4 regions of the Bradyrhizobium sp. LA2.1 genome follow, and region 4 is predicted to be linked to each of the others. Evidence: predicted binding sites of a transcription regulator. Region 4 holds the regulator's gene; each other region holds the start of a gene.
The links. Region 4 encodes LexA, which represses DNA repair genes until DNA is damaged. Its sites were predicted from a motif close to TGTTCNNNNTGTGTTCNG; they were not measured.
Positions count from the first base shown of each region.

Region 1: the regulator LexA is predicted to act here: its motif matches at 5,322-5,339, upstream of ABIB95_RS41140 (DUF3072 domain-containing protein).
Region 2: the regulator LexA is predicted to act here: its motif matches at 1,527-1,544, upstream of ABIB95_RS38745 (ribonuclease T2 family protein).
Region 3: the regulator LexA is predicted to act here: its motif matches at 4,689-4,706, upstream of ruvC (crossover junction endodeoxyribonuclease RuvC).

Region 1 covers NZ_JBEPQI010000033.1:17,807-25,170, reverse strand. The annotation lists gene cbbX (CbbX protein) at 1-137, shown strand, start outside; gene rpe (ribulose-phosphate 3-epimerase) at 134-871, shown strand; gene ABIB95_RS41165 (hypothetical protein) at 1,263-1,475, shown strand; gene ABIB95_RS41160 (universal stress protein) at 1,507-2,343, opposite strand; gene ABIB95_RS41155 (Do family serine endopeptidase) at 2,538-4,073, shown strand; gene ABIB95_RS41150 (hypothetical protein) at 4,345-4,707, shown strand; gene ABIB95_RS41145 (DUF6496 domain-containing protein) at 4,720-5,019, opposite strand; gene ABIB95_RS41140 (DUF3072 domain-containing protein) at 5,091-5,285, opposite strand; gene ABIB95_RS41135 (hypothetical protein) at 5,401-5,622, shown strand; gene ABIB95_RS41130 (hypothetical protein) at 5,641-5,826, shown strand; gene ABIB95_RS41125 (hypothetical protein) at 5,925-6,170, opposite strand; gene ABIB95_RS41120 (hypothetical protein) at 6,267-6,524, opposite strand; gene ABIB95_RS41115 (hypothetical protein) at 6,665-6,886, shown strand; gene ABIB95_RS41110 (HWE histidine kinase domain-containing protein) at 6,975-7,364, opposite strand, start outside.
Region 2 covers NZ_JBEPQI010000028.1:138,038-145,401, reverse strand. The annotation lists gene ABIB95_RS38760 (DUF3617 domain-containing protein) at 1-498, opposite strand, end outside; gene ABIB95_RS38755 (hypothetical protein) at 529-822, opposite strand; gene ABIB95_RS38750 (hypothetical protein) at 1,006-1,467, shown strand; gene ABIB95_RS38745 (ribonuclease T2 family protein) at 1,590-2,309, shown strand; gene ABIB95_RS38740 (23S rRNA (adenine(2030)-N(6))-methyltransferase RlmJ) at 2,431-3,291, shown strand; gene ABIB95_RS38735 (cold-shock protein) at 3,546-3,761, shown strand; gene ABIB95_RS38730 (outer membrane protein) at 3,847-4,470, opposite strand; gene uvrC (excinuclease ABC subunit UvrC) at 4,720-6,783, shown strand; gene pgsA (CDP-diacylglycerol--glycerol-3-phosphate 3-phosphatidyltransferase) at 6,880-7,364, shown strand, end outside.
Region 3 covers NZ_JBEPQI010000011.1:134,302-141,665, reverse strand. The annotation lists gene ABIB95_RS22520 (nuclear transport factor 2 family protein) at 1-261, opposite strand, end outside; gene ybgC (tol-pal system-associated acyl-CoA thioesterase) at 355-804, opposite strand; gene ABIB95_RS22510 (metallophosphoesterase) at 874-1,788, opposite strand; gene ruvB (Holliday junction branch migration DNA helicase RuvB) at 1,941-2,993, opposite strand; gene ABIB95_RS22500 (hypothetical protein) at 2,990-3,520, opposite strand; gene ruvA (Holliday junction branch migration protein RuvA) at 3,517-4,134, opposite strand; gene ruvC (crossover junction endodeoxyribonuclease RuvC) at 4,131-4,658, opposite strand; gene ABIB95_RS22485 (YebC/PmpR family DNA-binding transcriptional regulator) at 4,898-5,644, opposite strand; gene ABIB95_RS22480 (methyl-accepting chemotaxis protein) at 5,848-7,364, shown strand, end outside.
Region 4 covers NZ_JBEPQI010000023.1:15,903-23,266, forward strand. The annotation lists gene ABIB95_RS34230 (ComEC/Rec2 family competence protein) at 1-1,980, shown strand, start outside; gene ABIB95_RS34235 (GAF domain-containing protein) at 1,990-2,931, opposite strand; gene ABIB95_RS34240 (hypothetical protein) at 3,155-3,589, opposite strand; gene ABIB95_RS34245 (hypothetical protein) at 3,782-4,012, opposite strand; gene lexA (transcriptional repressor LexA) at 4,220-4,921, opposite strand; gene ABIB95_RS34255 (molybdopterin molybdotransferase MoeA) at 5,098-6,309, opposite strand; gene ABIB95_RS34260 (hypothetical protein) at 6,541-6,735, opposite strand; gene ABIB95_RS34265 (HAD family hydrolase) at 6,892-7,364, opposite strand, start outside.

The DNA.
Region 1 (7,364 bases), on a different contig from region 4:
GGCAGGCCGATCGCCTCGTGTCCGATCTCGACCGCATGCTCGATGTCGCCGATCTCGAGACGATCGATCCGACGGATGTCCTTGCGAGCCGCGTTTTCAGCGGTGGTGCGGACGCGCAGAGGAGTGCGAAGCCATGACGAGAGAAATCCTCATCGCGCCTTCGATCCTGGCCGCCGATTTCGCGCGCCTCGGCGAGGAGATCAGGGCTATTGATGCTGCCGGCGCCGACTGGATCCACTGCGACGTCATGGACGGACACTTCGTGCCGAACATCAGCTTTGGCGCCGACGTCATCAAGGCGATCCGGCCGGCGACGGCGAAGATCTTTGACGTGCATCTGATGATCGCACCGACTGATCCCTATCTGGAGGCGTTCGCAAAGGCAGGCGCCGACGTCATCACGGTCCATGCCGAAGCCGGCCCGCATCTGGACCGCTCGCTCCAGGCCATCCGCGCGCTCGGCAAGAAGGCTGGTGTCAGCCTGTGTCCGGCTACACCGGAAGCCGCGATCGAATACGTGCTTGATCGTCTCGACCTCGTGCTGGTGATGACGGTCAATCCCGGCTTCGGCGGCCAGTCCTTCCTCGACTCCCAGATCGAGAAGATCAGGCGCATTCGAAGCATGATCGGCGACCGGCCGATCCGGCTCGAGGTCGATGGCGGCATCACGCGCGACAATGCCGCCGCCGTGGCTGCCGCGGGCGCCGACACCCTCGTGGCAGGATCGGCCGTGTTCCGCGGCAAGAGCAGCGCCGATTATGCGGGCAACATCGCCGCCATCCGCCATGCTGCGGAAGCCGGCAGGGTTCCGAACCTGCAACATGGTTCGGCGCAGACGATCCGGGCCGGCGAGGCCGCGCTCACCCGGTAGAATACGGCATACAGGCGTGGCAGAGCCGGCGTCGCACTTGTTGTGCCATGGCGTGCCATTCCGTCCGAGGTTCTACAGGGCATGCCGCACAGCGCAGCGGGCCTTCCTCGCGCGAGAGTTCTGCGCAGAAATGCAGGGCAATCTCATCGGGTGGCCGGAATCGATCGAACGGTATCTTGATCTGATCGGCATCTCCGTCGCGCGCCAGCGCTACGCCTGGCCAATGAGTTCCACGTGGAGTCCTCCGATAGGAACCAATGGGGCCTGCGCGTTTCCCAGACGTTAACCCAGGTTGCGCAGGGCGCCTCGCACGCAGTAAATGTTTTGCATAACCGCCATCGGCCTGACGTAAATCAGGGCAATAAGCTCAGTGAATGCGAGGGAGGGTCTCATGGAGAACGTACGTCGCTACCGGGCGCTGGCGTCTCTCTGTCGTCAGCAGGCGGCCTATCGGCCGCTCCAGAACTGGCAACTCCTTGGCCAAGCCGAACATTTCGAATATCTCGCCGAGATTGCGCTGAAGGCGCACTTCGACGCGTGCAATGCGCAACCCGAGGACGACGCCATCGCCACCGCGCCATTTGAGACCCCCGCCGCGGCGTGAGCGCGTCGGTCCGTTGCGGATCATCTCTCGATCAATGCGACATCAGCGTCGGGACCGTCATGGCTTCCAGCATGGCGCGGGTGACGCCGCCGAGGAAACGTTCCTGCAATCGTGAGTGGCCGTAGCCGCCCATGACCAAGAGATCGAGGCTCTCGTCGGCGGCCAGCGACAGGATGGTCGGCTGGATGTCGGCGCGTGCCGCCGACAGGCTGACCGTGCGGGTCGATAATCCGCGCCGGCCGAGGTGTCTTGCCAGACGGCTTGCCGAGACCTCGTCGGGAACCGCGTCGGCTTCGTTGATCGTGATGATCACGATCTCCTCGGCGCGGGCCAGGAAGGGAGCGGCGTCGCGCATCGCGCGGGCGGAGAGGCGGCTGCCATCCCAGCAGATGCCGATCCGGTTCGCCCTGAATGACCCACGAAAGGTGTAGGGCAGGAACAGCACCGGTCCGCCCGCCTGGAACAGGATCTCGCCGGGCATATCATTGTCGAATGAGCCTTGCGCCGGATCGGGCTGCAGCACGATGCTGAGATCGTGGAGCCGCGCCATCTCGCCGAGCGAGCCGGCTGCGTCCGCCGGGATTGCGCCGAGCGGGTGACAGGTGCAGGAGATGCCGGCGTTCGTGGCTTCGCTCCGAAATATCGCCAACGCGGCCTCGGCACGCTCCACCGCGCGCTCGCGCTCCATCTCGAACACGGCCGCTACGGCGGCACCGCCATCCAGGACATAGGCAGTGCTGCTCGCGACGTACCCGACGGCGACCGCGTCGACGTGTGCGTTGAGTCTCGCCGCGAGCGAGATCGAGCCGTCGATCACCGCGCTCATCGGGCGCTCGGTCGGGATGTGGACAAGAATGTCTTTGTACATGGCGCGCCTCCGGTGGACATCATCCAGTGGCCGCAGTCTATCACGGCGCAGGTGGCCTGCGTTGAGCCGCATCAAATGTGCAGCCCTGATTTTCGCGGCACCTTTGCCAAGATTTAATCGGACGGACGGGACGCCGTAAGGTGACGATGTCCATGTTGGGTGCAAGGCGACTTACCCAACATGGACATTTTGACATGAACGATCGCGTCAATTCCGACACCACCACGTCCCGCAAGATCTTGAAGCCGCGCCGGCTTGCGCTGCTGGGCACCGTGGCCGCGCTTGGCGTGGCCGTGCTCGCTGCCTCTCCCGCCTCTTCGCAGTTCGGTCTGAATTCCTTCATCGGGCCGGCCCAGGCGGCGGAAGCCGCCGCGACGCCGCCGGGCTTCGGCGATCTCGTCAGCAAGGTCAAACCCGCCGTCATCTCGGTGCGGGTCAAGATCGACCAGGACAACGACAAGAGCGCGATGCTGCAACAGAACCGGATGGATTCGGACGAGGATTCGCCGTTCGACCAGTTTTCGCGGCAGTTCGGCTTCCGCGGCCCGGGTGGCATGAACGGCATGCCGCGCCAGCGCCACCAGATGATCACGGGCGAAGGTTCCGGCTTCTTCATCTCCGCCGACGGCTATGCCGTGACCAACAACCACGTCGTCGATCATGCCGAGTCGGTGCAGGTGACCATGGACGACGGCACGAGCTACACCGCGAAGGTGGTCGGCACCGATCCGAAGACCGATCTCGCGCTGATCAAGGTCGATGGCAAGAGGGACTTCCCGTTTGTTAAATTCTCCGACCAGAAGCCGCGGATCGGTGACTGGGTGGTCGCGGTCGGCAATCCCTTCGGCCTCGGCGGCACCGTGACCGCCGGCATCGTCTCGGCCAACGGTCGCGACATCGGCAACGGTCCCTATGACGACTTCATCCAGATCGACGCGCCGATCAACAAGGGCAATTCCGGCGGTCCGGCCTTCGACATGAACGGCAACGTGATCGGCGTGAACACCGCGATCTTCTCGCCCTCCGGCGGTTCGGTCGGTATCGGCTTCGACATTCCGGCTTCGACCGCGAAGCTCGTCGTCGCGCAGCTGAAGGACAAGGGCTCGGTCACCCGCGGCTGGCTCGGCGTGCAGGTGCAGCCGGTGAGCGCCGAGATCGCCGACAGCCTCGGCCTCAAGGAGGCGCGCGGCGCGATCGTGGACAATCCGCAGGACGGCAGCCCCGCGGCGAAGGCCGGCATCGAGGCGGGCGACGTCATTACCGCCGTCAACGGTACCGCGATCAAGGACTCCCGCGATCTCGCCCGCACCATTGCCACCCTGGCGCCGGGCACCTCCGTGAAGCTCGACGTCTTCCACAAAGGCGCGAGCAAGACGGTGACACTCGCCCTCGGCGAGTTGCCGAACGAGCGGCAGGCCAAGGCCGGCGAGGGCAGGGCGCAGCCGAACACCGGCACGCCGCGCCTCGGTCTCAGCCTGGCGCCGGCCGGCGACGTCCAGGGCGCGGGCCAAAAGGGCGTGGTCGTGACCGAGGTCGATCCGCAGGGACCCGCCGCGCAGCGCGGCATCCAGACCGGCGACGTCATTCTCAATGTCGGCGGCAAGGCCGTTGCCAATGTCGGTGACGTCCGCTCCGAGCTGGCGCAGGCCAAATCATCCGGCAAGAACAGCGTGCTGTTGCAGGTGAAGAGCCAGGAAGCGACGCGGTTCGTCGCGGTGCCGCTGGCCTAAGCCTCGCGCTTCCCGCGGCAAACTCAAAAGGCGGCCTGCGGGCCGCCTTTTTCGTGCGCGTCTGGAAGATTCCCACAGGTGCCGATAACATTCTCGTTAACGGCAGCGTTGATGACGGGTTCGTCCGAAAAAGCCGCGTTCGCTCGTCACAGTTCGGAATCACGTGTTGGGCTTTGGCGTCAATGAAGACGCCCAGGCGAATTGCAGGAGTGGAACTTCGAACGCCCGGCCTTCTTGTGGAACCGGTGGTTCGCATTTGATCGGTGCCGACATGGATCGATTGAAGCTCTCGCTGAGGTGTGCGCTGCTTGTGGCGCCGCTTGTCCTGACGACCGGAAGCGCCCTGGGGCGCGACGATGGCCGCTACGCCAACTCGCCCCTGAAACCCTGGTTCGACAGCTTGCGCAGCCATCTTGGGCCCTGCTGCTCGGATGCAGATGGCTTTGCTGTATCCGACCCCGATTGGGAATCGCACGATGGGCACTATCGCGTGCGGCTCGACGGGCAGTGGGTGGATGTGCCTGATGAGGCCGTCATCACCGAGCCAAACCGGGCTGGCCACACCATGGTATGGCCGGTGAAGACTGCGTTCGGGATTTCGATCCGCTGCTTCATGCCGGGCAGCATGATCTGACGCGGGTGGGCGTTACCGCTTGCTGGATTTGCGCTTCGAGGTCTTCTTCGTTGTCTTGGTCGTCTTCCTGGCCGTCTTCTTGGCTGTCTTCTTCTTGGACGTTTTCCGCTTCGACGCCTTCTTCGGGACTTTCTTGCCCTTCGCGCGCGCTTCCGACAGGCCGATTGCGATCGCCTGCTTGCGACTCTTCACGCGTCCGCCACGACCGCCGGGGCCGCTTTTCGCGGTGCCCTTCTTATAACCGCGCATCTCGCGCTCGACATCACTGCTGGCGCTGCGTGAGTAGCGGCGTTTCTTTGCCTTGCGTGCCATCAACTCTCTCCCTTGGCCCGGGAAAGAACCGCATCACTGACCCTACGTTCCAAATGCGCTGGCCGCGTTCCTCAGAAGGAGTTCGCCAACTCGATCTCGTCTTCCAGCGCTCGAATGCGGCGCGCAGCCTCAGTGGAGGACAGAGCCCGATCGTATTGAGTGGGCTGATAGGCTTCCTCGCTCAGACGCTTTAGCCTCAGCCCCTGCGCTCTCGTCATCTGCTCCGTGAGGAAAACCCTGGCGTCGTATTTACCCTGAACCTGCATCTGGCCTCTCCGTTCTCAAATCGTCACTTGACTATATGTTCTTATTTTGTTCTAACAAGCCATGGACAACAGAATTAATGAAATTCGACGCAAAATCAGCGCCTTGAGGCTCGAGATGGCCGACATCGAGGTGTCTGTGCGCGACCTCGTCGATCGCGACCGCGACTGCACAGAAAAGGCCCTGGCGCAGATGGATCTGCGCCGGAAAATCAACCTGCTGATCGGCGAATGGAAGGCGGCCGGTGGCGGCGATGTCTTGCCTGACGTCCGCGAGCGGGTCCGCCTTCGTCCTGCAACGACATCCGGTAGTCCGCTGCGCGTGATCGCGCGCCGCTGAGAATTTTGGGAGCGTGCGGTGGAAGAAGACCCGGACACGTACCGGATTCTAAAACTGCGCGCCGAAATTCTCGAACTCGGCTCCGCCATCCGGCAATTGCAGCGCGAGGGTCTCGACGATGCCGCAGCGCAGCTCCTGATCGCACGCAAACGTGCACGGCTGGAGCATCTCGTGAAGGCGAATGCCACGGGACGGCCGCTTTAGCGATGCGACGCTAGAAGGATTCCCAATCTAGCTCCAAACTCCAGCTCCAAAGCGAAAGGCCCCGCGTCGCCGCGAGGCCTTTGATTGTCGGCCGGAGCTCACTTGGTGTTGCTCATGCCGCCCTTGTTGTTCGTCATGGTGCCGCCTTGGTCGGAGCCGGGGCCAGAACCACCTTGACCGGAGGGATCAGCGCCCTTGGAGGACTTGGTGTTGGCACCCGTGGTCTGCGACGAGGACATAGCGGATCCATGCTTGGCCTTATGCGACTTGGCCTGCACGGCGAACGGAGCGGCGGCGAGGCCGGTTGCCAACATCACGGTAAGAGCGAGCTTGGTGGTTTTCATGCGCGGGAACTCCCTGAGTTGAATTGACGCAGGCAGCCAACCGCCATTTGCTGCAGGAGTTCCGAACGAAATCGCCCGGTGCGCGTCACGCGCGCTTCAAAATTCCTTGTCCTCGGCGAGGATGAACACGAGGCCCGTGAGCGTTGCGCCGATCGCGAACGTCGTCACCAGTGTGATGATGAAGACCATGCCGGCCGAATGTCCGCCGTGGTTCAACAAATTTGCGACGGCCGGATTGAACAGGACGAGGGCGAGACCGAAGACAAGGCCGAGGGCTGCGCCCATCATCGCATGCGTCATCAGCTTGATGACGCCGGTCGGAGAGATGAGGCTCGGCGACTTTTTCCCGCGCATGGAACCGCCTCGCGGTGTGGCATAAAACGCATGCGACGATTGCGGGTTCCATTGTCATGACGATTTTGTCATTCCCCGCTTCATCCGATGTTCATGGCGGTCTTGCGAGGATGAATGCCATCAACACGGGAACATTCGATATGGGTAAGGTCGTCTTTCTCTATCGCTCGCTGGCCTATCGCAACGCGGCTGCGGACATGCTGCGCAAGGCGCGCAAGCTGCCGCGCGGCGCCGAACGGAGCGCAGCCCGCCGTTACGCGCGGGCGCTGCGCGAGCTTTCGCAAACGGAAGCCTGGCTGGAAGGACGTGTCGCTGACGAACCGCAGGCGATGCAGCGCGTGAGGGTCGCCGCGGCGCGCTAGATCATGATCGGTTCTGAGTGAATCAGGGCCGAAGCTCCAGATTCTTGTCCTTACGCGCGAACCGGAGCCCACTTCGCTCGCAGACGCTCTAGCCTGAGGCCCGCTGAAGGGGTTCGGACGGAGCCGCGTCGAACTTGCTCGCGGCCGGCGGCGCTACGGTCTTCCGCGTCAGCGGCACCTCGAGGCGGCACAACAGGCCTTCGGCACGCCAGTTGAATTCCGCCTGTCCGCCGAGTTGCGATTCCACACTGGCAAGCAGGCTCCGCGTGCCGAAGCCACGGGATTTCGGCGTCCTCACCAGCGGACCGCCGGTTTCGTCCCACGTTAGTGTGAGGTGGTCGTCCTCGACTTGCCAGCCGATCGCGAGCCGCCCCGACCGCGTCGAGAGCGCGCCATATTTCGCCGAGTTGGTGAAGAGCTCGTGCAGTGCCAGCGCCAGCGTCTGCGCTGTCGCCGGCGCCAGCTGAACTTCCGGACC
Region 2 (7,364 bases), on a different contig from region 4:
GTCGCGCACGTTCATCTTGAAGCCGCCGGGCATCACGATGTCGCCGGGCTTCTGGTCGGGCTTGCAGGCCCCGAGCCACTTGGCCTCGAGCTGCATCGTGGTGTCGCGACCTGCTGCGCCGGCGGCACCGCCTTGCGCGTGCGACGAGGTCTTCACCGTATAGGCCGAGTTGAAATCGCCGGTGATCTCGGCATGCGAGGTCGTGCTGATGCCGGCGACGTTGCACTCGGAATCACTGACATAGCCGGTCGCGGTCTTCTTGATGTCCTGCTTGGCGCAGATCTGCTTGGCCATCGGGGAGACGTTGTTGTTCATCTCCTTATCGACGGTCTCGTCGGTGCAGTGCTGCATGGTCATCTCCGGCATCGGCGTGCCGGTCCTGACCATCTTCATTTCCCAGAGACCGGCCTTGCGCACCGGCAGATCGTCGGCGCTGGCGCTGCCTGCCGACACCACAAGACAAAGGGCCGAGCCGAGCAAAGCGAGCTTGCGCGTCATGTGGGAAGCTCCCGACGTTCCGAAAGCGCCTCAGTACAGCGTACGGATCGGCTGTTGGGCAGCGCCATAGGGCACCCAACGGCAGGAGAACGAGATATAGCCGCCCTCAAAGGCCTGCACCGCGAGGAATTTCACGACCTTGCCGTAGCGCGCGCAGTGATCGACCGCGACCTGCCGCGCATCAGCCTGGGTCGCCAGCGAATAAGCGATGATGCCGCCGGTGTCGTTGCCCTTGAACGGAGGCACCGGAAGCATATCGGCGCGTGCCGACTGGCTGGCCATCATCCCCAGGGCAAGAAGGCCCGCAGCCGCAATGATTCGCATTCCCGTCACTCCAGTTGGTTGGCGCCAGTTTACGGTGCCGGGATGTCCATGAAAAGAACTGATGCCCCGCCGGCTGCGAGGTTAGGGTCAACTCTTGGCCAAGTGTTGCCGCGCTGCACTTGACCTGCCCCGGCCTTCGCGGCACCGTCCATCCTTCGCAAGACCCAGCTGTCCGGATTGCCCATGCGCGCCCTCCCCCTGAAATCGCTCCGCTTTGCCACCTTGCTTGGCCTCATGTTCGGAGCGCTGTCGCTCGGTGAGGCCAGGGCCGCCAATCCGCTGGAGCTGAACTTCTGGCTGAACGGGCCGCGCTATGACGGCGCCGTCGTCGATTGCGAGAGGGCGCTGCCGACCATCGCCACCCAGTTCTGGGAGAAGGAAAGCTCGTTCTGGAATTCCTCGTTGAAGATCACCGGCTTCGCCGCCGTTCACGAGATCGCGTTCCGGCCCTGGCAGTCTGACAACATTCCGCGCCGCTATTGCACCGGCGACGCCATGCTCAATGACGGAAAGGTGCGCAAGGTGCATTTCTCGATCATCGAGGATGGCGGCTTCTCCGGCTACGGCAATGGTGTGGAATGGTGCGTGGTCGGGCTCGACCGCAACTGGGCCTACAATCCGTCCTGCCGCGCCGCCAGGCCCTGAGCCTCGATCGAAAGGCCTGAATCGGACTGATCAGGCGCCTGACGGGCCGGCCCGAATTTTGTTCTTGAAATGTTCTTGTTGCCTGCTAGGCTGATTGCACAGTCTAGTTGAGGGGCGTCGCCATGTTTCATTTTAGATTGCGTTCGTTCACCCGTCTCGTGATCTCACTGACCCTCCCCCTGGTTCTGGCCGCCGGGCTGGTCGCGCTGCCGGGCGGCGCGAAGGCCCAGGACAAACGGCAGAACGCGCCCGGCGAATTCGACTTCTATGTGCTGTCGCTGTCATGGTCGCCCTCGTTCTGCGAGGAGGCGTCCGAGCGCAACCGCGGCGGCGGCGGTGGTCGCTCGCAGATGCAGTGCAGCGGGCGGCCCTACGCGTTCGTGGTGCACGGGCTGTGGCCGCAATATGAGAATGGCTTCCCTGAATATTGCCAGCGGCCGTCGCCACGCCTGAACCGCAACATCGTCTCTTCGATGCTCGATTTGATGCCGGCGCCGGGGCTGATCTTCAACGAGTGGGACAAGCACGGCACCTGCTCCGGGCTCGACAGCCGCAATTATTTCGAGATGATCCGAAAGGCGCGCGCCGCGATCAAGATCCCCGCGGAATATCTCGAACTGTCACAGGCCAAGACCGTGGCGCCGGGCGAGGTGGAGGAAGCCTTCATCAAGGCCAATGCGGGCCTGAGCAACGCGGCCATCTCGGTCACCTGCAATCGGACCCGGCTCTCCGAGGTCCGCATCTGCCTCAGCAAGGACCTGCAATTCCGGGCCTGCGAGGAGATCGAGCGCCGCGCCTGCCGCCGCGACCAGGTGACGATGCCGCCGATCAGAGGTGGCTAGTCCAAGTGTTTGTGCCCCGGACGCAGCGCCGGTTCGGCGGTACGCTGCAGAATCGGGGCCCATGCCGGCACAGGCGCGCATGCCGCTTTGCTCAAGCCGTGACGTAGCGTAGTCCTGTCTCATGAACTACCGTCACGCCTTCCACGCCGGAAACTTCGCCGATGTCATCAAGCACATCGTGCTCGCGCGCATCATTACCTACCTCCAGGACAAGCCGGGGGCATTCCGTGTCATCGACACCCATGCCGGCGCCGGCCTCTACGATCTCGAAAGCGACGAGGCGCGCCGTAGCGGCGAATGGCTGACCGGCATCGCGCGGCTGATGCAGGCGCGCCTGTCGAACGACGCCGTGGCGCTGGCCAAGCCCTATCTCGACATCGTTCGCGCCTACAATCCGAAGGGCGAGCTCAAGGCCTATCCGGGTTCGCCGCTGATCACGCGCGGCCTGCTGCGGCCGCAGGACCGCCTCGTTGCCTGCGAGCTCGAGCCGAAGGCGCGCAAGGCGCTGATCGGTGTGCTGCGCCGCGACGAACAGGCGCGCGTGGTCGATCTCGACGGCTGGGTCGCGCTGCCGGCCTTCGTGCCACCGAAAGAACGGCGCGGGCTCGTGCTCATCGACCCGCCGTTCGAGGCGAAAGACGAGTTCGAAAAGCTCGGCGACGCCTTCGCGGCGGCTTTCACCAAATGGCCGACCGGTATCTATGTAATCTGGTATCCGGCCAAGAGCCGGCGCGCCACCGACACGCTGGTGCAATCAGTGGCGCGGCTCGCAGCCGCAGCAAAACCGCCAGGAAAATGTCTGCGTCTCGAATTCAGTGTCGCGCCGCAGCTTGATGGCGCCGCCCTCACCTCCGCCGGATTGTTGATCGTCAATCCGCCGTACACGCTGCATGGCGAGCTCAAGACGATCCTGCCCGAGCTGGAGATACCGCTCGGACAGGGTGGAGCTGCCAGATTCCGATTAGAGGTGCCGAGACCGTAACACCCCGGCATTCTTGGGAAAAAGATGCAGGAGCGGTAGTCAATCTGCAGAGAACCGTATTATGCTGTTTCCGTGACTGGCTTTACGTTCCGCTTCCGCGAATGGTTGCGGCGGAGTGAAGGCCTAAGAAAGATCCGATCGGACCGAAAGAAAGGTCCGCCCAAGGATGGCCAGCTCCCGGGCTTCGTAAGGCCCGGTCATGTCGTGACGTGAGTCTGCGTCGCGACGGAGGAGCAATGAGGGGGAGTTTCCCGATGGCCATGACGGGAACGGTCAAGTTTTTTAACGGCGAGCGCGGCTACGGTTTCATCAAGCCCGACGACGGCGGGCGCGACGTCTTCGTGCACATTACTGCTGTGGAGCGGGCGGGACTGAAAGATCTCGCCGAAGGACAGCGCATTACTTTTGAAGTCGAGCCGGACAAGAAGGGGAAGGGACCAAAGGCAGTCAATTTGGTCATCGTCTCCTAGAGCGTTTTCGAGCGAACACCTGGCGAAAAAAATCCCGGCCGCGAGCGGCCGGGAGGCTGTTGTCCGGTATTTTCTTCTTCAACTATCAGAAGTGATAGTTCACGCCTGCGCGCACAACGCTGGCGCTATAGCCGTTTGACACGCCGGTAATTGCGAACTGGCTCGTCGACAGATCGATGTAGAGATATTCGAGCTTGGCGCTCCAGTTCGGCGCGAAGCCGACTTCCGCGCCGGCACCGATGGTCCAGCCTGCGGTGGTGTGCGACTCCGTCCAGCCGAATGTCTGCGCGCGCAGTTCGCCGAAGGCGAGGCCGGCGGTGCCGTAGAACAGCACGTTGCTGAACGCATAGCCCGCACGGCCGCGCAGCGTGCCGAACCAGGGGTTGGAGAACTTCCACGGCGCGAAGGTGTCATCAGCGCCCGCGGCCTGGATATCGCCCTCGACGCCGAACACCCATGGACCGTTCTGAAAATTGTAGCCGGCCTGCACACCGCCGACGAAACCGGAGGGCTTGACGGGCGAATTACTCACCGAGCCCCACTCATAGCCGAGATTGGCACCGAGATACGGACCGGCCCAGCTATAGGCATTGAGCGGCTGATTGACGGTGTAGGGCGCACCCTGCCCGTAATTGAGATCGGCGGCCTCTGCCGAAGCTGTCCAGCCGGCTGCAACCAACACGGCTGCGCCTACAACGAACCCCCTCATCGGTACTCTCCAACGCAACGGCCGCCCCCTGCGATGCCTGCGCCGCCGCGCAAGGCAAAATCGCATGGTTACGGAACCTCCTCTTTTTCGCGTAAGATTTATCGAGAGTTTTAAGTTAAAGGCCTGTTAAGCCGGGTTACCACGCTCTTAACAGGCTTAAGCAAGTGTTACCCGGAACCGCGCCGCCATCCTGTGTGTGCCGCAAGGCTGGAACTTCAAATCGGCACCCCCAGCGCTTAAATTCGCATCATGGCTCACGATTCCACCGACAATCCGGACGACGCACGCGCGCGCAAATCTCCGCGCGGCACGACGGCCGACGCCCCGCCGGAGAGCCTGGCGCCGCCGGACCTCGACCCCGCCACCACCGCTGGCGAGGACGAGGACGACGCGCTGCTGCCTGACATCCTGGAGGAGAGCGGCGCGGTCGGCGAAGAGCCGCTGGCGACCGGCCACGAGGCGATCGAGCGCGCGGTCCGCCTCGCGCCCACCTCGCCGGGCGTCTATCGCATGCTCAGCGCCAATGCCGACGTGCTCTATGTCGGCAAGGCCAAGAACGTCAAAAAGCGCCTGTCGAACTATGCGCGCCAGAGCGCGCCGCAACCGGCGCGCATCCTGCGCATGATCGCAGCCACGGTGACCGTGGAGATCGTCTCGACCAACACCGAGACCGAAGCGCTGCTGCTGGAAGCCAATCTCATCAAGCAGCTCCGGCCGCGCTTCAACGTGCAGCTGCGCGACGACAAATCGTTTCCCTACATCCTGATCACCGGCGACCATTGGGCGCCGCAGATCCTCAAGCACCGCGGCGCGCAGACCCGCCCCGGGCGCTATTTCGGCCCGTTCGCTTCCGCCGGCGCGGTCAACCGCACCATCACCGCCCTGCAGCGCGCGTTCCTGATCCGCTCCTGCACCGATTCCTTCTTCGAGAGCCGCTCGCGGCCCTGCCTGCTCTACCAGATCCGCCGCTGCGCCGGCCCCTGTACCCGCGAGATCGATTTCCCCGGCTACACGACGCTGGTGCGCGAGGCGACCGACTTCCTCTCCGGCAAGAGCCAAGCGGTGAAGCAGGAGCTTGCCGGCGAGATGGAGAAGGCATCCGGCGAGCTCGAATTCGAGACCGCGGCACTCTACCGCGACCGCCTCGCCGCGCTGTCGGCGATCCAGTCGCAGCAGGGCATCAATCCGCGCACGGTGGAAGAAGCCGACGTGTTCGCCATCCACCAGGAGGGCGGCTTCTCCTGCGTCGAAGTGTTCTTCTTCCGCACCGGACAGAACTGGGGCAACCGCGCTTATTTCCCGCGCGCGGAGAAGACCTATACGCCGGAGGAAGTGCTGGGGTCCTTCCTCGCCCAGTTCTACGACGACAAGCCGCCGCCGAAGAACATCCTGCTCTCGCACGAGATCGAGGAGAGCGAGCTGCTCGCCAATGCGCTGTCGATCAAGGCCGGCCACAAGATCGAGGTCACGGCGCCCAAGCGCGGCGAGAAGAAGGAGCTGGTCGCCCATGCGCTGACCAATGCGCGCGAGGCGTTGGGCCGCAAGCTCGCGGACACCGCGACACAGAGCCGCCTGCTCGACGCCATGGCCACGACGCTGAGCCTGCCGCATTCGCCCAAGCGCATCGAGGTCTACGACAACAGCCACATCCAGGGCACCAATGCGGTCGGCGCCATGATCGTCGCCGGCCCCGATGGTTTTGTGAAGAACCAGTACCGCAAGTTCAACATCAAGTCGGAAGGGCTCACGCCGGGCGACGATTACGGCATGATGAAAGAGGTGCTGGAGCGCCGCTTCAAGCGCCTGATCAATCCGCCCGAGGACGCCGCCGGCAAGGCCAAGGACGACGACTTCCCGCAATGGCCCGACCTCGTGATCATCGACGGCGGTCGCGGCCAGCTCAACGCCGTCCGGGAGATCTTTACGAATCTCGGCCTGACCCAGGTGTCGCTGATGTCGGTCGCCAAGGGACCGGACCGGGATGCCGGCCGCGAAACCCTGTTCATGCCGGAGCGCGAGGCGATCAAGCTGGAGCCGCGCGATCCCGTGCTTTACTTCATCCAGCGCTTGCGCGACGAGGCCCACCGCTTCGTCATCGGCTCGCACCGCAAGCTGCGCAAGAAGGACATCCGCGAGGCCGGTTTGCAGGAGATTCCGGGCATCGGCCCGTCACGCAAACGTGCCTTGCTGCACCATTTCGGAACCCTGAAGGAGATCGAGCGGGCCTCGATCGCCGATCTCGGCAAGGTTCCGGGGGTGAGCGCCGAGAGCGCTCGCAGGATTTTCGACTATTTCCATCCCCAGCCGGGGTGAACTAAGGGAGCCGCGGTCATATGGTCGTCGCATGCTGCACCTCATTTGGGGAGCGGGACGGTTGACCTTCAGGCACGAGCGGTATTGGTAGGACGGATGAACATCGCCACGACACGAGGGACGACCAGCCGCGCGATGTCCCTCCCGAACATCCTGACCTATGGCCGGATCGCCGCGATCCCGGTCGTGGTCGGGTGCATCTATGCACAATCGATTCTGGATCAGCCGCTGTGGCTGCGCTGGGTCGCGGTCGCCATCTTCATCGCGGCAGCAGTGACCGATTACCTCGACGGCTATTACGCGCGGATCTGGAATCAGCAATCGGCGTTCGGCCGGATGCTCGATCCGATCGCCGACAAGCTGCTGGTCGCCTCCTGCCTGCTGATGCTGGCCGCCGACGGCATCATCCATGGCTGGTCGCTGTGGGCCGCCATCGTGATCCTGTGCCGCGAGATCCTGGTCTCGGGCCTGCGCGAATATCTCGCGGCGTTGCGGGTGAGCGTTCCCGTGACCAAGCTTGCGAAGTGGAAGACGACCGTTCAGCTCATCGCCATCGGCTTCCTGCTCGCTGGCCCGGCCGG
Region 3 (7,364 bases), on a different contig from region 4:
GCGCACCGCGATGTGATTGCCGTCGAAGGCCCAGAGGTCCTTGATCAGGCGATACTCCCGCTCCTTCTCCCATTTGCGGGTGAGGAACGCGACGATGGCCTCCCGGCCCTGGAACACCTCCGAGCGATTGCGCCAGCGGCTGTCCTCGGTATAGGCGAGCGAGACTTTCACCGGATCGCGCGAATTCCACGCGTCCTCGGCCATGCGCGCCTTTTGCGCGGCGGTCTCACGGGTGAAGGGTGGAAGTGGCGGGCGCGACATGGTGGCCTCATCGGTTGGTCCGGGCCGCAATCTATCGCCGCAATTGGCGGAGTCGATAGGCCATCACTTATCGGCCGATCACTTATCGGGCGATCAGGAAATCAGATCGGCCTTCATCAGCGTACGGATCGATTTCGGGATCGGCTGGGCGCGGCCGCCGCTGATGAAGGCGACGCGCACCTCGGCTTCCACCAGCACGTCCTCAGCCCGCCGCACCTCCTGCGCCAGCATGATGGAGGCGCCCTTCACCGCAACCGGCCACGTCACGACGTCGAGCACGTCGTCCATCCGCGCGGGCTTCAGAAAGTCCAGATGCATCGAGCGCACCACGAAGGCAAAGCCCGCGCCCTCCGTTTCGACCTGGTCGAACAGCGCCTGCTGCTCGGCGCCCATCAGCCGCAGATGATTGGTGCGCCCGCGCTCCATGTAGCGGAGATAATTGGCGTGATAGACGATGCCGGAAAAATCCGTGTCCTCGTAGTAGACGCGGACCTGCATGTGATGGCGGCCGTCGCGGATCTCGCCGTCGAGATGGGCTGTCACGTCGCGAGCCTCTTCGCTTTTTGCAACCGACCCGTTTTGCGCAAAAACAGCCGACCGCGCAAGCGCAGGTTATGCCACGGCCGGCGTCCTTCCCAGCGTCACCTCGACGATTTCCGGCGGCACGCCGACGCGGACCGGCATGATGCTGCAACCGAGGCCGCCGGAGACGATGACGTCGCATTTCAGCCGGAAGTGACCATAGGCGAGCCGCACGCCGTGCTGAGGCGAAACAGCCGGCGACCAGCCGAACAGGCGGACCTGGCCGCCATGGGTATGGCCGGACAGTTGCAGCGCGACGCGCGCGGGTACGAGCGGCGCGATATTGGGCTCGTGCGCGAGCAAGATGACCGGCGCATCGTCGGTGACCTTCGCCAGCGTACCCGCAAGATCGTCGGCGCCAAGCCGGTGCACGCGGCCATAGCGCTTCGCGGGATAGTAGGCGAGCTGATCGCCGAGGCCCGCGAGCCAGAAGGAGCGTCCGTCCTTGGTGAGACGCACGACGTCGTTCTCGTAGACGGGAATACCGGCCGCCTCCAGCGCGCGATGGGCGGCTGTCGGCCCGTGCCCGGCCTGCTGCACGGCCCTGTCCACCCAATAGTCGTGATTGCCCATGACGGCATGGACGCCGAGCGGTGCCTTGAGGCCCGCGAGCACCTTGGCCCATTCGCTCGACGGAATGATGCGCGTGACCTGGTGAACACCCGTGACATAGTCGCCGAGCAACACGATGACATCGGCGTTGAGCGCATTGGTGCGATCGACGATGCCCTCGATCCGCTCCAGCGACATCCAGGGATCGCAGGCATGAATGTCGGTGACGATGGCGATCTTGAGCGGAAAATCCGCCGGCCATTGCCGCGGGGTCGGGTGATAACGGGTGACGCGGAGCCGCAGCGGCTCGATGCCGACGCCATAGGCCGCGGTCGAGACGCCGAGCGCGGACAGGCCGCCGATGGAACGGATGAGATGACGACGCGTGATCATGGAAGCCCGATGGTGATGCAGCTTTGTGATGCGGTCCGATTGGAGCGGAATTGGGGTCCGCTCGTGCAGACGGCCTGCATTCGCGTGCAGACCGTTTGCACAAAGATTACCGGAAGTTCATGACGGTAGCTGCACCCGCCATTTGCGCGAGATCAGTCGTCGCTCTCATCCGTGCCGAACAGCCCGAACTGTGCCGCGGCATCGCGCGAGGGCTCGGCGATGCCGAGATGGCGGAAGGCGTGCGAGGTGAGCAGGCGGCCGCGCGGGGTGCGCTGGAGATAGCCGCACTGAATGAGATAAGGCTCGATGATGTCCTCGATCGCATCGCGCGGCTCGGACAAGGCGGCGGCCATCGTCTCGACGCCGACCGGGCCGCCGCCATAGTTCTGCGCGATGGTCGTGAGGTAGCGGCGGTCCATGGCGTCGAGGCCGGCGGCGTCGACCTCGAGCGCGCTCAGCGCATGATCGGCGATCTTGCGGTCGATCGAGGCGGCATCGGCGGCGGAGGCGAAATCGCGCACGCGCCGCAGCAGGCGGCCGGCGATGCGCGGCGTGCCGCGGGCACGGCGCGCGATCTCGTTGGCACCGTCGGCACTCATGCCGACATTGAGCACGCGCGCGCCGCGGGTGACGATGCTTTCCAGCTCCTCGATCGTATAGAAGTTGAGGCGAACCGGAATGCCGAAGCGATCGCGCAAGGGATTGGTGAGGAGGCCGGCGCGCGTGGTGGCGCCGACGAGCGTGAATTTCGACAGCTCGATCTTCACCGAGCGTGCCGCCGGGCCCTCGCCGATGATCAGGTCGAGCTGAAAGTCTTCCATCGCGGGATAGAGCACCTCTTCCACCGCTGGGCTGAGCCGATGGATCTCGTCGATGAAGAGCACGTCGCGCTCTTCGAGGTTGGTGAGGAGTGCGGCGAGATCGCCGGCCTTGGCGATCACCGGACCCGAGGTGGCGCGAAAGCCGACGCCGAGCTCCTTGGCGACGATCTGCGCCAGCGTGGTCTTGCCGAGGCCGGGGGGGCCTACGAACAGCACGTGATCCAGCGCCTCGCCGCGCTTGCGCGCCGCCTCGATGAAGATCGAGAGGTTCTTGCGCGCCTGCTGCTGGCCGACGAAGTCGGACAGCGATTGCGGACGTAGCGCGGTGTCGCCGACGTCATCGGAGCGGCGCTCGGGCGTGACGATGCGTGGGGGAGTGGTCATGCGGGCAGGATAACACGATGCAGCGGTTTCGCGAGCCACCAGCACAGGCTGGCCGGAATGACGGCGACGACGGCGAGCATCGCCGAAAGCTTCAGCGCCTCGGGCGCGGAACGGACACTCGGCACGATCACCGCCGAGGTTTCGGAGGGCACGACGAACATGCCAACCATGACGAAGCCGGCCGCGCCCACGGCCGCGGCGAGCCACGCCATCCAGATCATGTTGAGATCGGCGTAGACCGCCGCCAACGCAAATATCAGGCCGGCGACGACTGCAGGAAGGAACGAGGCGAGAATCGTGACGATGGCCAACAGCACGACCGCGATCGAAACCAGGGCACGCAGTGCTTCCAGTTCGAGGAACACGAGAAACATCTGCAGCACCGCGGCGCCGAGCGCCGTTACCGTCACAGCAACCAACGCGGCGGTCGTCAGCGGCCCGACAATGGAGAAAATCACGACGATACCGGCCACGCGCGAAAGGCGACGAAACAGGGCGGCGACGGGATTGGAGTGGGCCGCGCTCACTTCGACAGCTCCTTCAGGCCTAGCCGGATGAGTTGCGCGGTCTCGGCGCTCTCGCCCGCGCTGCGCGATGCCGATGCGATGGCCGCAGCCGCCTGCGGCTGGCCGTAACCGAGATTGACCAGCGCCGAGATCGCATCTGCCACCGGGCGCGGCGCGCGCTGGTCGTCGACGGCGCCGGCGAGATGCACGACGGCGGGATCGACATTGGCGAAGGCCGGCGCCTTGTCCTTCAGCTCGGTAACGATGCGCTCGGCAACCTTGGGGCCGACGCCCGGCGTGCGTGCCACCGCGGCCTTGTCGCGCAGCGCGATGGCGTTGGCGAGATCGGAAGGCGCCAGCGTGCCGAGCACGGCGAGCGCGACTTTTGCACCGACGCCCTGCACGGTCTGGAGCAGGCGAAACCATTCGCGCTCCTGATCGGTGCGGAAACCGAACAGCTTTATTTGATCCTCGCGGACATAAGTCTCGATCGACAGCACCGCGGCCTCGCCGGGCGAGGGCAGATGCTGCAGCGTGCGCGCCGAGCAATGCACCTGATAGCCGACCCCGCCGACGTCGAGGAGCACATAATCCTCGCCGTAGGAATCGATCAGGCCCTTGAGCTTGCCGATCATAAGCCCGCCACCTTCAGCCTGAGCGCCGTGCTTTGGCGATGATGGGCGTGGGTGATGGCGATGGCGAGTGCGTCGGCAGCGTCGGCGGACGGCGGCTCGGCTTTCGGCAGCAAAATCTTCAGCATCATCGCGATCTGGTGCTTGTCGGCGTGGCCGGCACCGACCACCGTCTTCTTGACTTGGTTCGGCGCGTATTCGGCGACAGTAATGCCGAACATCGCGGGCGCCAGCATGGCGACGCCGCGGGCCTGGCCGAGCTTCAGCGTCGCGACGCCGTCCTTGTTCACAAAGGTCTGCTCGACCGCGGCTTCCATCGGCTTGTGACCGGACAGGACGGCGGCAAGCCCCTCATGGATCGCGAGCAGCCGGCTCGCCAGCGGCAAATCGTCCGGCGGTTCCACCGAGCCGCAGGCGACGTAGATCAGGCGATTGCCCTCGGCCTCGATCACGCCCCAGCCGGTGCGGCGCAGGCCGGGGTCGATGCCGATGATGCGAACGGGGCCACGAATCGGGAGCGCAGTCATGGGCCAGTGATAGCGGCTGGCTGCGGTGGGGGAAACAGAAACAGAACGGGAAGTAACAGGGGAAGTGGGGTGTCGCGATTGGGTGCCCGCGATGACGACCACAAGGCACGCGGTCATACCCCGCGAAAGCGGGGTATCCAGTACGCCGCGGCTTCTCCGCTTCCCTCAGACGTCTCTGGAATACTGGGTCGCCCGGTCAAGCCGGGCGACGACAGCGGAATCTGGGGCTGGTGGCGACCTCAACCGCCAATCTTCGCCATCAGCGCGTCCGACACCTCGAAATTGGCGTAGACGTGCTGGACGTCGTCGTGCTCGTTGAGCAGGTCCATTAGCTTCAAGAGCTTCTCGCCGGTCTCGTCGTCGACCGCGACCGTATTCTGCGGCTTCCAGATCAGCGCGGCCTTGCGCGGCTCGCCGAACTTGGCTTCCAGCGCCTTGGCGACGTCGCGATAGCCTTCGGTCGAGGCGTAGATCTCGTGTCCGCCTTCGCCTGAGACGACGTCGTCGGCGCCGGCCTCGATCGCGGCATCCAGCACCGCGTCGTCGGAGGCGACGCTGCGGTCGTATTCGATGATGCCGGTGCGGTCGAACATGAAGGAGACCGAGCCGGTTTCGCCGAGATTGCCGCCCGATTTGGTGAAGAAGGAGCGGATGTCGGAGGCGGCGCGGTTGCGGTTGTCGGTCAGCGCCTCGACGATGACGGCGACGCCGCCGGGGCCGTAACCCTCGTAGCGGATCTCGTCATAGTTCTCGCCCTCATTGCCGAGCGCCTTCTTGACGGCGCGCTCGATATTGTCCTTCGGCATGTTCTCCTGGCGCGCCGCGATGATGGCCGCACGCAGGCGCGGGTTCATGTTGGGATCGGGCGTGCCCAGCTTGGCCGCGACGGTGATTTCCCGCGCCAGCTTGCCGAACAGCTTCGACTTCTGGGCATCCTGCCGCCCCTTGCGGTGCATGATGTTCTTGAATTGGGAATGTCCGGCCATGCGTGTCTCGTCAGGAATCGTGCGCCAAAGGTGAGCGTGGGAAGCGCGGCCTTATAGGCCGCCAACCCACCGGAATGAAAGAGGCTCTACGACTTTAAGGTAATACCGTAGTGCCCCGTGCCTAGGAGTCAGGCACCGTTAACCCTGATTTCATTCCGGCTTGCGAAAATAGCAACCGCCCGTTCCCCGGCAAGAGTGACCTGATGGCGTTCGCATTGTTTCGGAAGCGTCTGCCCGACTTGTCCGCGCCCGTGGCACCCCCACAGGCCGCGCCGTCGCCGGTCGATCCGGCGCCCGCCCCCTCGGCCGAGGCCGATTCCGCCAGGGAAATCCTGGAACTGCTGGAACTCGAGCTCGGCGCCGTGATCCGCCAGCTCGAGCGGGCCGCCAATTCGGTCGCCGGCGGCGCGGAGGCGACCGCGGCAACGCTCGCGGATATTCGCGAGCGCACCGACGCCCTCACCGGCCGCACCAATGCAGCGCAATCGACCGCCTCAACCTTTGCCCATGCCGCCGACAAGTTCACCCAGTCCGCGCAAGGCATCGGCGCGCAGGTGCGCGCGGCCGGCAAGCTCGCCGACGAGGCCAGCGCCGCGGCGCAGGAAGCCCGCGCCAATGTCGACCGCCTGCGCGAATCCTCCGCTGCCATCGGCAATGTCGTCAATCTGATTGCGCAGATCGCGCGGCAGACGACGCTGCTCGCGCTCAACTCGACCATTGAGGCCGCGCGCGCGGGTGCGGCGGGCAAGGGCTTTGCGGTCGTCGCCACCGAAGTGAAGGCGCTCGCGGTGCAGACCCAGGGCGCGACGGAGGAGATCACCAGGAAGATCGACGCGCTCCAGCGCGACGCCGCCGGCTCGGCCGACGCCGTGCATCGCATCGCGCAGGCGATCGAGGCGATCCGCCCGGTGTTCGACACCGTCAACGGCGCGGTCGCCGAGCAGAATGCCACCACCAGCGAGGTCTCCGGCAACGCGGCAAGCGCGTCGCAGTTCATCATCTCGGTCGGCGAGAGCGCGGCCGAGATCGACGCCGCAACCAAGGCCGCCGAGACCCACGGCGAGAACGTCGCCAGCGCCGGCAAGGCCGTCACCACCTTCGCGCGCAAGCTGAAATCGCGCTGTGCGGTGCTGCTGCGCCAGAGCGAGCACGACGACCGTCGCAAGACCGAGCGGCTGCCCTGCCATCTCAAGTTCGAAACCGCACGCGGCGTGTTGCAGGTCTACGAGATCGCGATGGACGGCGTGCTGATCGGCGGCCCGGAGGCGGCGAAGCTTGCCACGCAGGCCGTCGTCGACGGCACGCTCGAAGACGTCGGCGCCTGCCGCCTGCGCGTGATCGAGCAGTCCAAGGCCGGCGCCCGCGCGCAATTCGTCAGCCCCAACGCCGATCTCAGCGAGAAGATCGAAGACAGGCTCTGGTCGATCCACGAGGAGAACACCGAGTTCGTCACCCGCGCCATGGAGGCCGGCACGGCGCTGACCCGGATTTTCGAGCAGGCGGTTGCACGCGGCGAGGTCAAGATCGACGACCTCTTCGACACCGATTATGCGGAAATCGCCGGCACCAATCCGCAGCAATACCGCACCAGATATCTGGACTGGGCCGACCGCGCGCTGCCGCCGTTCCAGGAAGCCTTTCTCGCCAAGGAACCGCGCATGGCGTTCTGCGCCATGGTCGACCGCAACGGCTTCCTGCCGGTGCACAACAAGATCTATTC
Region 4 (7,364 bases):
CGGTTGTTTGCGCCGGCGATCATGATCGCGGCGGTCGCGGCCGGTCTTGCCACGGCGACCTGGAAGACCGCGCGGATCGCGCACACGGTGCTGGCAAAGCCGCTTTATTCCGTCTCGCTGTCGGGCTTCGTCGAGACCCGCGACATCCGTGAGCGCACCGACCGTTTTGTCCTTCGCGTCACCGCGATGGAGGCGCAGCGCAGCGACGTCAAGCTCGAGCGCGTGCGCCTCTCCGTGCGCAAGGGGACTGCGCCCGAGGTCGGCAGCTTCGTGCAGTTGAAGGCGCGGCTGTTGCCGCCGTTGTCGCCGGTGCGCCCCGGCAGCTATGACTTTTCGCGCGACATGTTCTTCCAGGGCATCGGCGCCTCCGGATTCGTGATGGGCACGATAGCGGCATCGGTGCCGCCGGATGCCGGTGGCTTGCGGCTGCGTTATGCCGCCTTCATGCAGGGTCTGCGCGATGCGATCGACGCGCGCATCCGCGCCACGCTCGAGGGTGACAACCGGGCGATCGCGACCGCGCTGCTCACGGGCCGGCGCGATGCGATTACCACGCCCGTCAACGACGCCATGTTCATCTCGGGGCTCGGACATGTGCTCTCGATTTCCGGATATCACATGGCGGTCGTCGCCGGCGTGGTCTTCTTCGCGGTGCGCGCGCTGCTGGCGTTGATCCCTGGAATGGCGGCCGGCTTTGCCATCAAGAAATGGTCGGCGGCCGCGGCACTGGTCGCAGCCGCGTTCTATCTGCTGCTGTCGGGCGCGGAGGTCGCGACGCAAAGATCGTTCTTCATGACCGCGGTGGTGCTGATCGCGGTCATGGTCGATCGCCGTGCCATCACCTTCCGCACGCTGGCGGTGGCCGCGCTAATCGTGCTCGCGGTCGCGCCGGAAGCGCTGGTGCATCCAAGCTTCCAGATGTCGTTCGCAGCAACGCTCGGACTGGTGGCGCTGGTGCAGATCGGCATGCCGAACTTGTTTGCGTCGCCAGATCATTCCGCGACCGCGCGGATTGCAATGTGGGGCGGGCGCGAGATCGCGATGCTGTTCCTGGCCTCGCTGATCGCGGGGCTCGCGACCACGCCCTATGCCGCCTTCCATTTCCACCGCGTCACCCCGTTCGGCGTGCTCGCCAACCTCGGGGCGATGCCGGTGGTCTCGGCCCTGGTGATGCCCGCGGGCCTGTTGGGCTTGATTGCAGCGCCGTTCGGACTCGATGGTCCGTTCTGGTGGCTGATGGGGATCGGCATCGACTGGATGGTTGCGGTGTCGCGCTGGGTGGCCGCTTTGCCGGGCGCGATCGGCCGTATCTCGGCTTTCGGCATCGCACCGCTGATCGCTGCAAGCTTGGGGATCATCGTGATGGGCTTGTTGCGCACGCCGTTGCGCTGGGCCGGCGCGGTGGTGTTGTTGGCCGCGATCCTCTGGGGACTGTGCGCGCGGCAGCCCGATGTCCTGATCGCCGGTGACGGCCAGAGTGTCGCGGTGCGGGGCAGGGATGGGCACCTGCAACTCATCAGGTCGAGCAAGGACAGTTTTCTTCTGAAGGAATGGCTCGCCGCCGACGCCGATCCGCGCGACGCCGGCAGTGCCTCTCTGGCCGCCGGCGTGTCGTGCGACGAGGCTGGCTGCGTCACGCCGCTCGCCGACGGGCGCCTGGTCGCGCTGGCCTTGCGCATCGATTCATTGGCTGACGATTGCAGCCGGGCCGCGCTGGTGGTGACGGCGCGGCCGGCGCCGCCGGATTGCGCGGCGATGGTTGTCGACCGTCAGCGTCTCGCAAGGCAGGGCGCGCTGGCGCTGACGCGAAGCGGCGACGGCTTCGCGGTTCAGGCGGCGAAGGCAAGGGGGGCAGACCGTCCGTGGTCGCCGGCGGCGGCCGGCGAGGCGGATTTCAGCGCGAGCCTTGCGCCGCAGGCGGCGGCTCCCCGCAACCGCGACGCGACGCCATCGGAAGCGGACCTGCAGGCTGAGGATTGAGCGGACGGGTTACAGATACCAGGCCAGCACGGCGTCGAGCCTGGCATTGCCGATCACCGGCAGGACGACCATCTGGCTCAGTCCAGAGGCGCTGGCCTGCGAGGCCGCGACCGAGCCGTCACGCGCGAGATCGTCGTTGAGCGCGGGCATGCCGGTGGCCCAGGCCCCGCCGATGCTGCCTTCGCCTTTGGCGATGGATTTCGTCGCATAGAGCGCGGCGAGGTCGGTCTGCGCGCTGCAATCGCCGGTGCGGAAGACCAGCGCCGAACGGGCCTCGTCCGGGACCCAGATCTCGAAGCGTCGCGCAATCGGGGTCGCCTGCGCCGAGAGAAATGTCAGCACCCAGGTCTGATCGGTGCCGGTCCAGTAGGGAACGCCGACGCCGAGATTGATTCCGACCTTGGCGGCGTCCTCCCAGCGCAGAAAACTCCTGGCATCGTGCAGGTCCTTGATGATCAGCGGCAGGCCGGCTTTCCAGATGCGGCCTGGAAGGCCGAAGCCGCGCGGAAATCTGGTGTGGCGGGAGTTGAATTCGAACATGTCGGCGGTGCCGTAATAGCCGTCGACGAGCCCCATCTCGTGGGAGGTTTCGGCATCGTTGTGCCAGAGCTCGATCGCGCCGACATGGGCCTCGTCGTCGCCGCAGAACAGCACCATGACGGCTTGCAGGAATTCGCCCGAAAACACGGGCACCGCCACGCCGCAGGTCAGCCCGGCGGCGATGGCCTGATCGGTCCGCTTGAAATAGGAATCGGTGAATCTGGTGAGGATCACGGGGTGGCCGCCGGCCCAGGCCTTGCCGGGAAGTCCCTCGTCATATCCGAAGTGCAGATCCTCGCTCACGTCCCTAAACGCGGACAACCCTTCGCCGTAGAGGCCGCCGCCGAATTCCAGCCGCATGCGCGTGCGGTCAGGCACCCAGAGTTCAACGACGCGAATGAAGGTCTTCATCGAACGTGCCCGCCGTCTCAAGTCGCACCAAGCATCGGCCATTTGGCTGCGGAACGGACGTTCAAAATTCAGGCAGGACAGCGCAAACTTCGTGCGGTGGGAGACGCCACGGCTTGGTCCGCCCGATGGCGTTTCGCGGGACACAAACGACACCATCTCGCCGGCCTCGGCCGGCGATGGCGATTTCAATCCTGGCCCGACCTGCCGGCCGGGAATGGCTGCATCAGCCGATCGGCAGGCGGGTGATGGTTGTCCGGCTGTCGGTGATGGTCTGCGGCTTGTGCTCGCGCTCGCCGAGCGGCTGGGTCACCGGTAGCTGCAGCACGGTCGCACGCTGGCCTTCGACCAGCTGCGTCACCAGCACGGATTTGCCGTCGGGGAATTCGATCGCATCATGATGGCGATCGGGAATGTGCGGATCGATCTTGCCGAACTTGCCGACGCGCGAATTGACGGTGCGCGTCCAGATCCAGCGATTGTCGTAGCGGACGTTGTCGGCGAAGGCGAGCTCCGTCCCCGGGAGCAGGCAGACCGCGACGGTCGGATCGGCCGCGGAGGCAAAGCCGCGCGTCGAGGTGCCGCGGAAGGTTGTCGTGACGATCGTCTCGCCGACTTCGGCGGGACGCGACGCGACGGCATGCAGGCTGTAGTCACACATCGGGTGCTCCTCATGCAGGGATAGCGACCCACGTCTCTTAATCGAGGCGCAGGCCTCTATCAGAGTGGAAATACCAAACGTTCTGCCGGGTTGTAGGCAAATCTACGGCTCGCCGCCGCAGGCCGCAATCACATTAACTTTCCCGAATCCACCAGGAACAAAGCCCGCCCCTTTGCATTCTGCAGGCGCGTGTCAGCGCCCCGCAGGCGCCGACCAGCCGGAATATTGCCAGCCCGGCCGCGACGGTTGGCCGACGGCGTCGAGGGCCCTGCGGACTTGCTCGCCTACGGCGGTGTCCTTGCGGACATGGGGCCGCGATTGCGCGGCCAAGGCTTGCACGGCCAAGGCTTGCACGTCCAAGGCTTGCGACGCTGATGCTGCGATCAGCGCCACAGCAATTGTGCTCAGAACGATCCGGCGCATGACTTCTCCTCGAACCTGAAGGCCGCGAAGCAGGGCTGCTTCGTGCGGCGTGCCGAGGATTTACCGCTGGAGGAGGGGCCGGATAATCTGCGCGAAACCAGAAAGACTATCCAGCGGAAGCGGACAATCGTCCGCTCCAATCTCGGATCGGCGATGCCGATCGAAAGCGCGCGGGGCGCGAAATGACCAATACCGGCGCGTCCGGTATCAATACTTCCGGTACAGCCCGATCAGCTTGCCCTGGATCTTCACCCGGTTGGGCGGGAGGATGCGGACCTCATAGGCGGCGTTGGCGGGCTCGAGCGCGATCGAGGCGCCGCGGCGGCGGAAGCGCTTCAGGGTTGCTTCCTCGTCGTCGATCAGCGCCACCACGATATCGCCGGTATCGGCGCTCTCGTTGCGCTGGATCAGCGCCATGTCGCCGTCGAGAATGCCGGCCTCGACCATGGAATCGCCGCGCACTTCGAGCGCGTAATGTTCGCCCGAGCCGAGCATGTCAGGCGGTACGCTGATGGTGTGGCTGCGGGTCTGCAAGGCCTCGATCGGCGTACCGGCCGCGATGCGGCCCATCACGGGGACCGCGACGGGGCGCTCGCCCTCGTCCGCCGGTGGGCTCGAAGTCGTGCGGACCTTGCCGAGATTGCCTTCGATGACGCTCGGCGTGAAGCCGCGGCGGCTGCCGGCAGCGGCCTGAAGCTCGGGCAGCTTGATCACCTCGATGGCGCGGGCCCGGTTGGGCAGGCGCCGGATGAAGCCGCGCTCCTCGAGCGCAGTGATCAGGCGATGGATGCCCGATTTCGAGCGCAGGTCGAGCGCGTCCTTCATCTCATCGAAGGAGGGCGGCACGCCGCTTTCCTTCAGCCGTTCGCTGATGAACCGCAGGAGCTCGTATTGTTTGCGCGTTAACATCTCGACCAAAATCCCCCGGTTGATGTCGTTCGATTCCGAGACGCTGAATTCAGCAGTAAGCCGCTACATTCTCGAAACAAATCATGAACGGACACTATATGTTCGATACATGTTCCGCAACTGCTTAATTTACCGTGAACGCGACAAAGTTCGCGGAACGCACGCGAACGAAGCGCTTAGACGGGCAACCGCAAGACCTCGCAAGGCGTGCCGGCTTCGGCCTTCGACGCGAATGGCGCGCGCACGAGAAGTGCCTGTGCCGCAGCGAGATTCGCAAGCAGCGAGGAATCCTGGTGATTGACCGGAAGGGCGACGAGCGTGCCGTCGTCGCGCAGCTCGAGGCGTGCGCGCAGGTAATCCTCGCGCTGGTCGTTGGCGCCGACATCGCGGCCGAGCACCGCGCGTTCGCGGCGGTGATGAATCATCGAACGGCCCGAAAGCGCGCGAATCAATGGCACCATGAACAGGAAGCCGCAAACGTAGGATGACACGGGATTGCCGGGCAGGCCGATCACACGCATCGCCCCGAGCCGCCCGTTCATCATCGGCTTACCGGGCCGCATCGCGATCTTCCAGAACGCCATCGAGATACCTTCGTCCCTCAGCGCCTGCTGGACCAGATCGTGGTCGCCGACAGAGGCGCCGCCGGTCGTGATCAGGATGTCCGCGCCGCTCTCCCGCGCGCGGCCGATGCCGGCCGTGGTGGCCTCCAGCGTATCGGCGGCAACGCCGAGGTCGATGGTATCGGCGCCCTCGCTGCGGGCGAGCGCGTGCAGGGCGTAGCCGTTGGAATAGACGATCTGGCCGGGACCGGGCGTGGTGCCCGGTATCACCAACTCGTCGCCGGTCGCGAGGATCGCGACCTTCGGGCGTCGTCGGACTGGCAGTTGCGGGTAATTCATGCCGGCGGCGAGCGCGAGGTCGCGCTCGGTGAGCCGGGCCCCCTTGCGCAGCAGCACGTCGCCTTCCGAGAAGTCGACGCCGGCGGGGCGGATGTGCCGCCCCGTTACGGCGGCTTCCTTGATGGTGATGCGCTTGCCGTCCGTGATCGTGTCCTCCTGGATCACGACCGCATCAGCGCCATCGGGAACGACACCGCCGGTGAAGATACGCACGGCCTCGCTGGCGCCGACCGATCCCGCAAACGGGCGGCCCGCCGCGACCTCGCCGATCAGGGTGAGCTGGGAGTCGATCTTGGCCGCATCGACCGCGCGCACCGCATAGCCGTCCATTGCCGACATCGCTTGCGGCGGCTGCGTGCGCCGCGCGGCGACGTCGCGCGCGAGCACACGGTGGAAGGCCGCGTCGAGCGCGATCATCTCTTCAGGCAGCGGCTCTGCGCCCGCCAGCACCGCGGCGAGCGCGTCGGAAACCGGCATCAGGGCCACGGGTGAAAACTCCTGCTGGGCCCGTTCGGGCAAATCGGCGGCGAGAGTTCTAGCCGAGTGCAGGCGCAGAGGCAAAACAGTGGCCGCGCAGGATGATTTATCCTGCGTCATCCGCTCTGCGATGAAGGGTGAGCATCACGTCCGCCGCGGCATGATCCAGAAGGCGAGACAGACCGGTACGAGGATGGCCATGGCGAGGACGAGAAGGACGAGAGCCACGGCCAGCATCGGTCAGCCCCCCGGCGGCTTGTACGGACTGACGTCCGGCGCTGCGGGGCCCTGATCCTTGTCAGGCAGCGGGTCGGCCTGGGATTTCAGGTCGGCGGCCTTGCTGATCAGCTTGGCGGAAAGCTCAGAATCCGAGGTGGTCCTGGCGAATTTCATCAGCAGAGAGGCCTGCTTGGTGAGGTAGGTTTTGCCCAACACGACGATAAGCCCGATGTAGAATTCCCAACGGACTCATGAGTCCTGAGAGGGGCAATCGTTCCTGGAGCTCTGTATAAAAATGTACAAAGGGTTTTGGTTCCTCGCCCCCGGGGCAAAATAGTTCCATTCGCGGCCCGTCGGCTTGCCGGCCAGAGATCAGATGCCGAGCGCCTTGAGGGCGTTCCCGACGTCGCGGGGCGAGGTCACGTGGACCGTGGTCAGGCCGCGCGACCGCGCTCCTTCGATGTTCGCGGCAAGATCGTCGAAGAACACGATACGGTTCGCCGGCACGCCGATCGCGGCCACGACATGGTCGAAGGCCTCCACATCCGGTTTGCGCAGGCCGATGCTGGACGACAGATACAGCTCGCGGAAATGGCCGAGCAGGCCAGCATATTCCTTCGAGAAGTGGTCCACATGCGGCCGGTTGGTGTTGGAGAACGCGTAGAGCGGCAACTGCTTTGCCGCACGCGGCAGCAGCTCAGCGATATCGGGCATCTCGCCGGCGAAGATTGCGTTCCAGCCCTCCAGGAACTGCGCGTCCGAGATGCCGATCCCGAGCGCGACACGCAGCGAGTCAAAATAGGCCTCGTCGCTGATCTTGCCGACCTCGTGCAGCCGGTAGGCTT